DNA from 3 places in the Azotosporobacter soli genome. Region 3 is predicted to be linked to each of the others. Evidence: riboswitches for the same ligand, from Rfam matches in the RefSeq annotation. Region 3 holds a riboswitch; each other region holds the start of a gene.
What was found. Region 3 has a riboswitch for S-adenosylmethionine ahead of metK (methionine adenosyltransferase). Riboswitches for the same ligand answer to the same signal wherever they lie in the genome.

Region 1: another riboswitch for S-adenosylmethionine. It lies ahead of QTL79_RS05565 (pyridoxal phosphate-dependent aminotransferase); the one in region 3 lies ahead of metK (methionine adenosyltransferase).
Region 2: another riboswitch for S-adenosylmethionine. It lies ahead of QTL79_RS12950 (trans-sulfuration enzyme family protein); the one in region 3 lies ahead of metK (methionine adenosyltransferase).

What each region holds. Positions count from the first base shown of each region.
Region 1 covers NZ_JAUAOA010000003.1:371,941-375,201, reverse strand. Annotated here, with positions in the region: gene QTL79_RS05570 (MetQ/NlpA family ABC transporter substrate-binding protein) at 1-666, opposite strand, end outside; gene QTL79_RS05565 (pyridoxal phosphate-dependent aminotransferase) at 663-1,850, opposite strand; SAM riboswitch class I at 1,938-2,042, opposite strand; gene QTL79_RS05560 (hypothetical protein) at 2,091-2,444, opposite strand; gene QTL79_RS05555 (4Fe-4S dicluster domain-containing protein) at 2,510-2,710, shown strand; gene QTL79_RS05550 (2-oxoacid:acceptor oxidoreductase subunit alpha) at 2,707-3,261, shown strand, end outside.
Region 2 covers NZ_JAUAOA010000016.1:17,639-20,899, forward strand. Annotated here, with positions in the region: gene QTL79_RS12945 (MalY/PatB family protein) at 1-1,188, shown strand, start outside; SAM riboswitch class I at 1,359-1,463, shown strand; gene QTL79_RS12950 (trans-sulfuration enzyme family protein) at 1,545-2,714, shown strand; gene QTL79_RS12955 (DUF2292 domain-containing protein) at 2,711-3,049, shown strand; gene hydE ([FeFe] hydrogenase H-cluster radical SAM maturase HydE) at 3,084-3,261, shown strand, end outside.
Region 3 covers NZ_JAUAOA010000007.1:80,408-83,668, forward strand. Annotated here, with positions in the region: gene priA (primosomal protein N') at 1-527, opposite strand, end outside; gene metK (methionine adenosyltransferase) at 670-1,860, opposite strand; SAM riboswitch class I at 1,935-2,042, opposite strand; gene coaBC (bifunctional phosphopantothenoylcysteine decarboxylase/phosphopantothenate--cysteine ligase CoaBC) at 2,098-3,261, opposite strand, start outside.

The sequences.
Region 1 (3,261 bases), on a different contig from region 3:
CTCTAAGAGCAGCGCGTCTTTGGTCGGCAACAGACCGGCTGTCATTGCATAATTGGTATTGATGGCGGCAAGATCGAGATCGCCCAGCGAACGCGGAATCTGTGCTGCGTCGAGTTCTTTGAAGCGCAGGTTCTTCGGATTGCTTACAATGTCAGTCGGCGTCGCGGTATGGCCGATGCCTTCTTTCAGTCTCAACAAACCGGCTTTTTCCAAGAGCAGCAAGGCGCGCCCGCCGTTGGTCGGGTCATTGGGAATGGCGATCACGGCACCGTTCGGCAAATCTTGCATCGTTTTCAGTTTCTGCGAGTAAATGCCCATCGGGAAAAGAATGGTCTTGGCTACCGAAACGATTTCAAACTTACGGTCTTTGACGACATTGTCGAGGTAGGGCTGATGCTGAAAACTATTGGCTTTGATATCGCCCTGACTTAAAGCCGCGTTGGGCTGGACGTAATCGCTGAATTCGACGATTTCGATTTTGAGGCCGTCTTTTTCCGCTGTTTTTTTCACGATTTCGGCGACTTCGGCGTGAGGCCCGGCGGTGACGCCTAATTTCAAAGGCTTATCGCTGCCTGGCGCTGCGCCGTTTGAACAACCGGCGGCGAAGGCGGTCAAGAGGCTGATGACGGCTAAGAGTGTCGGTAAGAAAAAGCGTTTTCGATTCATTTTCGTGGAACCTCCTTCAATTTTTGCAGTCGTTCGACCGCGGCTTCCAGTGTGGAAATCTTTTTGCAGAAGCAAAAGCGGACGAAGTGATGACGCTTGGGATGATCCGATTGATAAAAGCTCGAACCGGGAACGACCGCAACGCCGACCTCTTCGGCCAGGTAGCGGGAGAAGGCGATATCGTTGTCCCAGCCGAGCGGCGTGATGTCGGCCATGATGTAATATGCGCCGCTTGGCGTGCAGCAGGAAAAGCCGAGCTGTGTCAGTTCACGCAGCAGATAATCGCGCCGTGCGCGGTAAAATTCGGCCAGCTCCTGATAATAGGCTGGTTCCCAGCGCAATGCGGCCGCTGCGGCTTCCTGGAGCGGCGCGGCCGCGCCGACCGTGAGAAAGTCATGGACCTTGCGGATCGACTGCGTGATTTCCGACGAAGCGAGAATGAAACCGATCCGCCAGCCGGTAACGCTGTAAGTCTTTGAAATGCTATTGATCACGATGGTGCGCTCCGCCATCTGAGGCAACGTATAAAGCGGGACATGAAGCGCGCCGTCGAATAAGATGTGCTCATAAATCTCATCGGTGATCGCTAGGACGTCGTGTTTGATGCAAAGATCGGCGATCAGCTGCAGTTCGTCACGGTTAAAAACTTTGCCGGTCGGGTTATTCGGCGTGTTGATGATAATGGCTCGGGTGCGTTCATTAAAAGCGGCGCTCAGTTCGTCCGGCGAGAAAGAGAAGGACGGCGGCTGCAGCGCGACATAGCGCGGCGTCGCACCGCACAAGATGGCGTCGGGTCCATAATTTTCGTAGAAAGGCTGGAAAATGATCACTTCATCGCCTGGATTGACGGTAGCGAGTAGCGTGGCGATCATGCCTTCCGTTGAGCCGCAGCAAACGGTGATTTGGCGCTGCGGATCGAGTTCGATGCCGTAATCGCGCCGGCTCTTCCAGGCGATCGCTTCACGCAGCGACTGACTGCCCCAGGTGATCGCATATTGATTGTAATCGCTGTTAATTGCCGTGACCGCGGCCTCTTTGATTTCGTTCGGCGCAGGAAAGTCGGGGAAACCCTGTGCGAGATTGATCGCCTGATGCGCGGCGGCGATGCGCGACATTTCACGGATGACCGATTCGCTGAACTGGCTGGCTTTTTCGGAAGCGTAAGGCAGTAAGGTGTTTGACATAGTGTAATTCTCCTTTATAGCCGTTTAAAATAAGGAAAAGCCTCTTCACACAGTGAAGAGGCTCGATCGGCTTACGAGGCGATCCGCTCTTCATCTGTCAGGAAAGATCCTGATGGATTTGGCACCGTTCGCAAGATTGCGATGGTTGCCGCAGCGTCATAGGGCCAGTCCCTCGGCTGCTCTCGATGAAGTCAGTATATAATTGATGATGCCAATGGTACCATAATATTCAATGACGTGTCAAGGGGCGAAATGGCGTTTTTGTGTAAGTTGTTCGCCTTGACGCAGCGTGGTCGAGAATGATAGAATTAATTTTAACAATTTAGTCCCGGTGAAACGGACAAACGAATTGTTGCAAGAAATAGTGCTGCGGGAAATAGAGAAATAACAGGCTGCATCATTTGCTGAAGCAAGGCGATGTTTTTGACGAGAGGCAACGAGGTTCGTTTCGCAAGAGAAAGCCTGCTGCGGCAGGCTTTTCACATTTGTGAGCCAAAGTTTCTTGCATTGGCTGGAGGATTTTTCTTTGAACGCAGAGAAGAACAGTTCTTTGTTGTCAATGTAAAAGGCGATGCGGTTCGCATGGCGGCGCAAACAGTTTGCAGCTTATCCCGCCAGTCGAGCGAAGATTATTGAAGAAAAATTCAGGGAGGCGCAGTATGCAACACGAAATCACAATTATCAGCGAGCGATGCAAAGGCTGCAACATTTGCGTCGGGCTCTGCCCGAAACAAGTGCTGGGTCTCGATACCTTGAGTAAGGTTCAAGTCCTCAAAGGTGAAGACTGTATCGGCTGCGGCCAGTGCGAATTGCGCTGTCCGGATTATGCCATTTATGTGGAAAAGAAGGTGAGCAAATGAGCGAAGCAAGATTGATGCAGGGCAACGAAGCCTGCGCTGAAGGCGCTTTAGCCGCAGGCGTGCGCTTTTTTGGCGGTTATCCGATCACGCCGTCGACCGAGATTGCCGAACACATGGCCGGAGCGCTGCCGGCGCTTGGCGGCACGTTCATCCAAATGGAAGATGAAATTGCCGGTATTGCTGTCGTGCTTGGCGCGGCGCTGGCCGGTAAAAAAGTTCTGACGGCGACGTCCGGCCCTGGCTTTTCTTTGAAACAGGAATTGATTGGTTATGGCTGCATTGCCGAAATTCCGGCTGTTATCGTCAATGTGCAGCGGACCGGTCCTTCGACCGGCCAGCCGACATCTCCTTCGCAGGGAGATATCATGCAGGCGCGCTGGGGTACGCATGGCGATCATCCGATGATCGCGCTGTCGCCTTGGACCGTGCGCGAATCGTTTGATGTTGCGGTAAAGGCTGTTAATTATGCAGAACGGTTTCGTACGCCAGTCATCATCTTACTCGATGAAGTCGTCGGGCATATGCGCGAGCGCGTCGTACTGCCGCGTCCC
Region 2 (3,261 bases), on a different contig from region 3:
ATGAAAATGGCTTTTGACTTTGACAATGTAGTGGAGCGTAGGGGAACCGGCAGTCGCAAGTGGGATGGCGTTCAGGATGTGTTTGGCGAAGAGGTGCTGCCGCTGTGGATTGCCGATATGGATTTTTCTTCGCCGCCGGCAGTGGCCGAAGCCCTTCAAGAACGAGCCGCACATCCGATTTATGCGTATAATACGCAGGAAGAGTCGTTATATGAGGCAATCATCGAGTGGAACCGACGGCGTCATGCTTGGCAGATTCAGCGCGAATGGCTGTTGCTGACGCCCGGTGTCGTTCCGGCATTGACGCTGGCAGTCTATTCGTTTAGCAAAGAAGGCGAAGGCGTAATCATTCAGCCGCCGGTCTATCCGCCGTTTTTTGAACTGGTGAAAGACAACGGCCGTGCGGTCGTGGAAAATCCGCTGCGATTGCAAAACGGTCGCTATGAAATTGATTTTGCCGATCTGGAAGAAAAAATGGCCGATCCGAACAATACCTTGTTGCTGCTTTGCAGCCCGCATAACCCGACCGGACGCGTCTGGAGCCGCGAAGAATTGGCGACGCTTAAAGAGCTGGCCAGGCGTTATCAGGTAACGGTATTGGCTGACGAAATTCACAGCGATATCGTTTACCGGGGGCAACGCCATATTCCGCTGGCATCGATTGAAGGCGGTGCATCAGACAACATTGTCACGTTCATGGCGGCAAGCAAGACGTTTAATGTGGCAGGACTGAATCTTTCGTATGTCGTCGTTCCCTGCCCGCAAAAGCGCAAGCAACTGGACAATTGGATCGGGCGTATTCATCTGCGGCGCAATAATTTGTTCAGCGTATTGGCTACCGAGGTCGCGTACCGGCAAGGCGGCGAGTGGCTCGATGCATTATTGCCCTATCTGGCTGCTAATGCCGAATATGCCGCACAGTTCTTACAAGACCGCTTGCCGGAAGTCACGATGGTGAAACCGGAAGGTACGTATCTGATCTGGCTTGATTTTAATAAGTACTTTTCCGACAGCCGTGAATTGGATCGTTTTATGGTGCAGGAGGCTAAAGTGGGTTTGAATTCGGGCCGGAGTTTTGGGCGACAGGGAGAGGGGTTTGTCCGTCTTAATATTGCAACGTCCCGTCGTATTTTGCACGAAGCGCTGGAGCGAATCGAACAGGCTCTTAAAAAAAGGGGAAAAGAATAGGCGGCTAGGATGGCGGGGGAGCCTCAGGTCAAGCAAAATGTAAAACGTAAAGGTAACAATATGATGGAGAATGGCTTGAATTTTATCTGATTTGTAATGCGTGATGGCGAAATGAGTTGACAAATCGATTTGTGAGATGGTAAGATAACGGACAAGTAAATATGGATCTTCTCTTATCAAGAGTGGTCGAGGGACTGGCCCGATGACACCCGGCAACCGGCAGCAATGCAGTGGTGCTAATTCCAGCAGAGCAAAAACGCTCTGACAGATGAGAGAAAGGCGTTTTCGCAATGCGGACTCCTTTCCTCGGAAAGGGGTCTTTTTTATATCTGTTTAAGAAGAAAGGAATGATTGTTATGTATTTTGATTCGAAAGCGGCGCAAGTCGGGACTTGTAGTGATGTAAGAACCGGGGCGGTAAGTACACCCATTTATCAGACTGCGACCTTTTGTCATCCTGCGTTAGGCCAGAGTACAGGCTATGATTATACGCGCAGCCATAATCCGACGCGGCAAATTTTAGAAGAAGGCATAGCTGCGTTGGAAGAAGGATATGCAGGCTTTGCATTTTCTTCCGGCATGGCCGCGATTACGGCGGTAGTGATGCTGTATCGCGCAGGAGATCACTTGGTGGTCAGCGAAGACTGTTACGGCGGGACATACCGCGTGCTGGAAAAAGTGTTTGCCTCATTTGGCTTGCAAATCACTTTTGTCGACGGCAGTGATTTAGCCGCCGTCAAACAAGCGATTCGAGCGGAAACAAAGGCAATCTTTGTGGAAACGCCATCCAATCCGCTAATGAATATAGCCGATATTGAAAAACTGGCGGAATTGGCGAAAGAAAATGATAGTATGTTAATTATCGACAACACATTCTTGACGCCTTACTTTCAACGCCCGTTAACGCTAGGCGCGGATATTGTGATTCACAGCGCATCCAAGTATTTGGCCGGGCATAATGATTTAATCGCCGGGTTGGTGGTTGCACGTACGCCGGAGATTGCAGAAAGAGTTCGCTTTGTGCAAAATGCCGCCGGTGCGGTGCTTAGTCCGAATGACAGCTGGCTGCTGATTCGTAGTTTAAAAACGTTGGCGCTGCGCATGCGGCGGCACGAGGAAAATGCGAAATTATTGGCAGTCTGGCTCACACAGCAAACGTGGGTTGAACAGGTTTATTATCCGGGGCTTGATAAGCATCCAGGCAAAGAAGTTCAGGATCGTCAGTCGAGCGGTTATGGCGGAATGATTTCCTTTCGCGTGACTTCGCCCGAATTGGCGGCGCATATCTTAAAAAAGGTTCGACTCTTGCGTTTTGCAGAGAGCCTTGGCGGCGTCGAAACGCTAATTACGCTGCCGGCGGTGCAGACACATGCCGATGTTCCGCCAGAGGTCAGAGAGCGACTGGGGGTCACGCAAAACTTACTTCGTTTATCGGTCGGAATCGAAGATGCGCGCGATTTGATCGCCGATTTGGCGCAGGCTGCGATTGGAAATGCTGAGCAGGAAGCGGGGCGGGGAAAGATATGAGTGCCGGAACTGCATTTGTCAACGCCATTGTCGAAGAATCGGTTCGTCAGATTCGCTTTGGGGTGCTGACCATCATTGTTCAAGACGGAAAAGTGGTTCAACTGGAACGTACGGAAAAATTTCAGGTGCAAGCCGTGCAAAATAAAACCGTGCAAGCGGAAAAAATAAATGCGACAGTCTTGGAGCGGGTTCGTGAACACATTTGCCAGGAAATGACCGGCATGCGTTATGGGCAAATTCTTGTGAAAATCGTCAACGGTCGCGTCAATCAGATCGAGAAAACGGAAAAACGACGCTGGGCAGGCGCGTGCGGCCTTGACGGCGAGGGAATCTGAGTTTAAATAGTGAGGCGAGAAAAGGAGGAACGGTATGCTGCGCTTACTTGAAAAAGCGGAACAGACGCATCAGCTAACGAAGGAAGAAATCGTCGAGCTGTTGTCGGAAGAAAATTATGATGAAGCTCTATTTGCTTCAGCGGATCGGGTACGCCGGAGCTTCGTCGGCGACGGCGTTCATCTGCGCGGTTTGATTGAGTTTTCTAATATTT
Region 3 (3,261 bases):
CTGCCGCCGCGCTGTACGTCTAACCAGCCTTTGCGCTGCCACTGCGCTAATATATCGAGTACGCCTGTTCCAAAACGCGCACGCAACTTAGCTGCCGGTACGAAAGCCGTAGAACGAAGCGCCGCAAGCAACTCGTCGCTTGCGTCAGGAAATAGGCTTGGCGCCGAATCGCTCAAACGATAATAAAGTTCTCGTTTAAAGCCGGTCTTTCCCGGTATAAAAAGGCGCATCGCTTCCGTCAGACTGCACAGATAATATTCGCTCATCCAACGCGCGGTGTGGAGCATATTGACGTCAAACCAAGCTTCATCATCGGGCACTTCCGCAATTTCCCGCAGCTTCTCCGCCTCCGTCGCCTCCGCTTCTCGCACCGCCACGACAAAGCCTTCGCACATGCGGTTTTGCACGGGCACGATAACCCGCCAACCATCTGAGACGAGTGCTGCATCATCTGGAATCAGATAGGAAAACGGTTTGGATAAGCTGCGCGTATTAATATTCAACAGCACTTCTGCGACTCTAAACATGGCCCCTCCTGCAAGTAACGGCTGATTTTAAGACGCAAGACATGCTCCATGCCTCACGTCCGATACCGCACTAACGAAAAGAAAAGGGTCTCCTCCGAGCCCCTTTTCTTCGCAATATCTATTCTATTTCGCCGGACAGGAACTAAAGACCTGCTTCCTTGCGGAGAATTTCAGCCTTGTCGGTTTTTTCCCACGGCAGCTCAACATCGGTACGGCCAAAATGACCGTAAGCAGCTGTCTGACGATAGATCGGGCGACGCAGATCGAGCGTCTTGATGATGCCGGCCGGACGCAGGTCAAAATGTTTCTTAACCAGGCTGGCAATCAACTCTTCGTCAACCTTAGCTGTGCCAAATGTTTCGACCAGAATAGAAACCGGATGCGCAATACCAATCGCATATGCCAATTGGATTTCGCATTTCTCGGCCAGACCAGCCGCTACGATGTTCTTTGCAACATAACGCGCCGCGTAAGCCGCAGAACGGTCGACCTTTGTTGGATCCTTGCCGGAGAACGCACCGCCGCCATGACGAGCCATACCACCGTAAGTATCGACGATGATCTTGCGGCCAGTCAAGCCGGCATCGCCTTGCGGTCCGCCGATGACGAAACGACCGGTAGGATTGATGTAGTATTTCGTTTCCGCATCAAGGAATTCGGCGGGAACGATCGGTTTGATCACATGTTCGATCAGGTCTTTTTCGATCGTAGCCAGGTCCACTTCGGGACCATGCTGCGTAGAAATAACGATTGTGTCAACGCGAACCGGTTTGCCGTCGACATATTCAACCGTAACCTGAGTCTTACCATCGGGACGCAGATAATCGAGCAGATTGCTCTTGCGCACTTCAGAAAGACGACGCGACAACTTGTGCGCCAGCGAAATCGGCATCGGCATAAGTTCCGGCGTTTCATTGGTCGCATAACCGAACATCATGCCTTGGTCGCCCGCACCGATGAGATCGGCCTCATCTTTGCCGCCTTTTTTTGCTTCCTGCGCTTTGTCAACGCCCATCGCAATGTCAGACGATTGTTCATCAATCGAAATCAACACGCCGCAAGTGTCGCCGTCAAAGCCAAACTTAGCCCGCGTATAACCAATTTCTTTTACCGTTTCCCGAACCAGTTTCGGAATGTCCACATAGCATTTTGTGCTGATTTCGCCCACCACATGAACCATACCGGTCGTCACTAATGTTTCGCAGGCAACACGGCCCATCGGATCTTGTGCCAAAATCGCATCCAACACGGAATCGGAGATTTGGTCGGCAATCTTATCCGGATGTCCCTCCGTTACCGACTCTGAAGTAAAGAGTACGCGTTTTGTCGTCATTGCACTATATACCCCCTCGTTTGATTTTAATTTTTTTAAAACAAAAAACCTCCATAGGGAGGTTTACGTTTCCTCGCCCATCTCGCGGTCATACTGCCGCTGGAATTGGCACCGTTTTAGCACGGGGCTAATGGTTGCCGCGGTTTCATCGGGCCTATCCCTCCACCAACTCTTGATGAGTTCCATATACAATTTTACCGAATTGTATTGTACCAAATGTACATCTATTTTTCAAGTTTATTTTTCCGCTAATTTAATAATTCTTTTCAGCAGTTCTATTGCCAGACTTTGTTTGTCCATCTGCGGCAAGTCTTCTTGGTGTCCATTCGCATACAACAGTTTCACGATATTCGTGTCGCTGTTGAAGCCCGCCCCCGGCAAACTTACATCATTGGCGACAATCATATCCAGACGTTTGCGTTCCAGTTTGCCGCGTGCATGCGTGAGCAACTCCTGCGTCTCCGCCGCAAAACCGATTAACAGCTGTCCGGCTTGCTTGCGTTGGCCCAGTTCGGCTAAAATGTCCGGATTCTTTTCCAGCACCAGCGTCAGCTGCTCCGCCTGTTTTTTTATTTTATGCTGCGCAGCCGTTTGCGGTCGATAATCGGCAACCGCCGCCGCCTTGATCGTAATATCGCTACCGGGGAATTCTTCCAGTACCGCCGCCATCATTTCCTGCGCCGATTCCACCCGGATCACTCTGACGCCCGCCGGATCGTCAAGCGCCACAGGTCCGGAGACTAGGACGACTTCGGCGCCAAAACTTGCCGCAGCGGCCGCTAATGCATAGCCCATCTTGCCGCTCGAACGGTTGCCGATATAGCGCACCGGGTCAATCGCTTCGCGCGTACCGCCCGCCGTGACCAGAATTTTTTTTCCAGCCAAAGGCAACTGCGGACACAATAACTCGATCACGGCATCAACAATCCGTTCCGGTTCCGGCAAACGTCCCGGACCTTCCACGCCGCAGGCCAACATACCGCAATCCGGCTGCAGAAAACGATAGCCAAGCGCAGTCAGTTTTGCTATGTTTTGTTGAACGATCGGATTTTGGTACATATTACTGTTCATTGCAGGCGCCAATAAAACCGGCGCCGTCGTAGCCATCAGCGTGGTCGAAAGGCTGTCATCGGCCAAACCATTAGCCAGTTTTCCGATTAAATTAGCCGTCGCCGGCGCAATCACGAAACCATCGGCCCGCAGCGCCAACGCGATATGTTCCACATTCCAGCTCTTCGGTTCATCCCACATGTCAACGACAACCGGATTGCCGCTGATTTCCCTAAAAGTCAGCGGCGTAACGAAATTCGTCGCGCCCCGACTCATAATCACCTGCACTTCAGCCTGCTGCTTGCGCAGACGACTGACCAGTTCCACCGCTTTGTAAGCGGCTATGCCGCC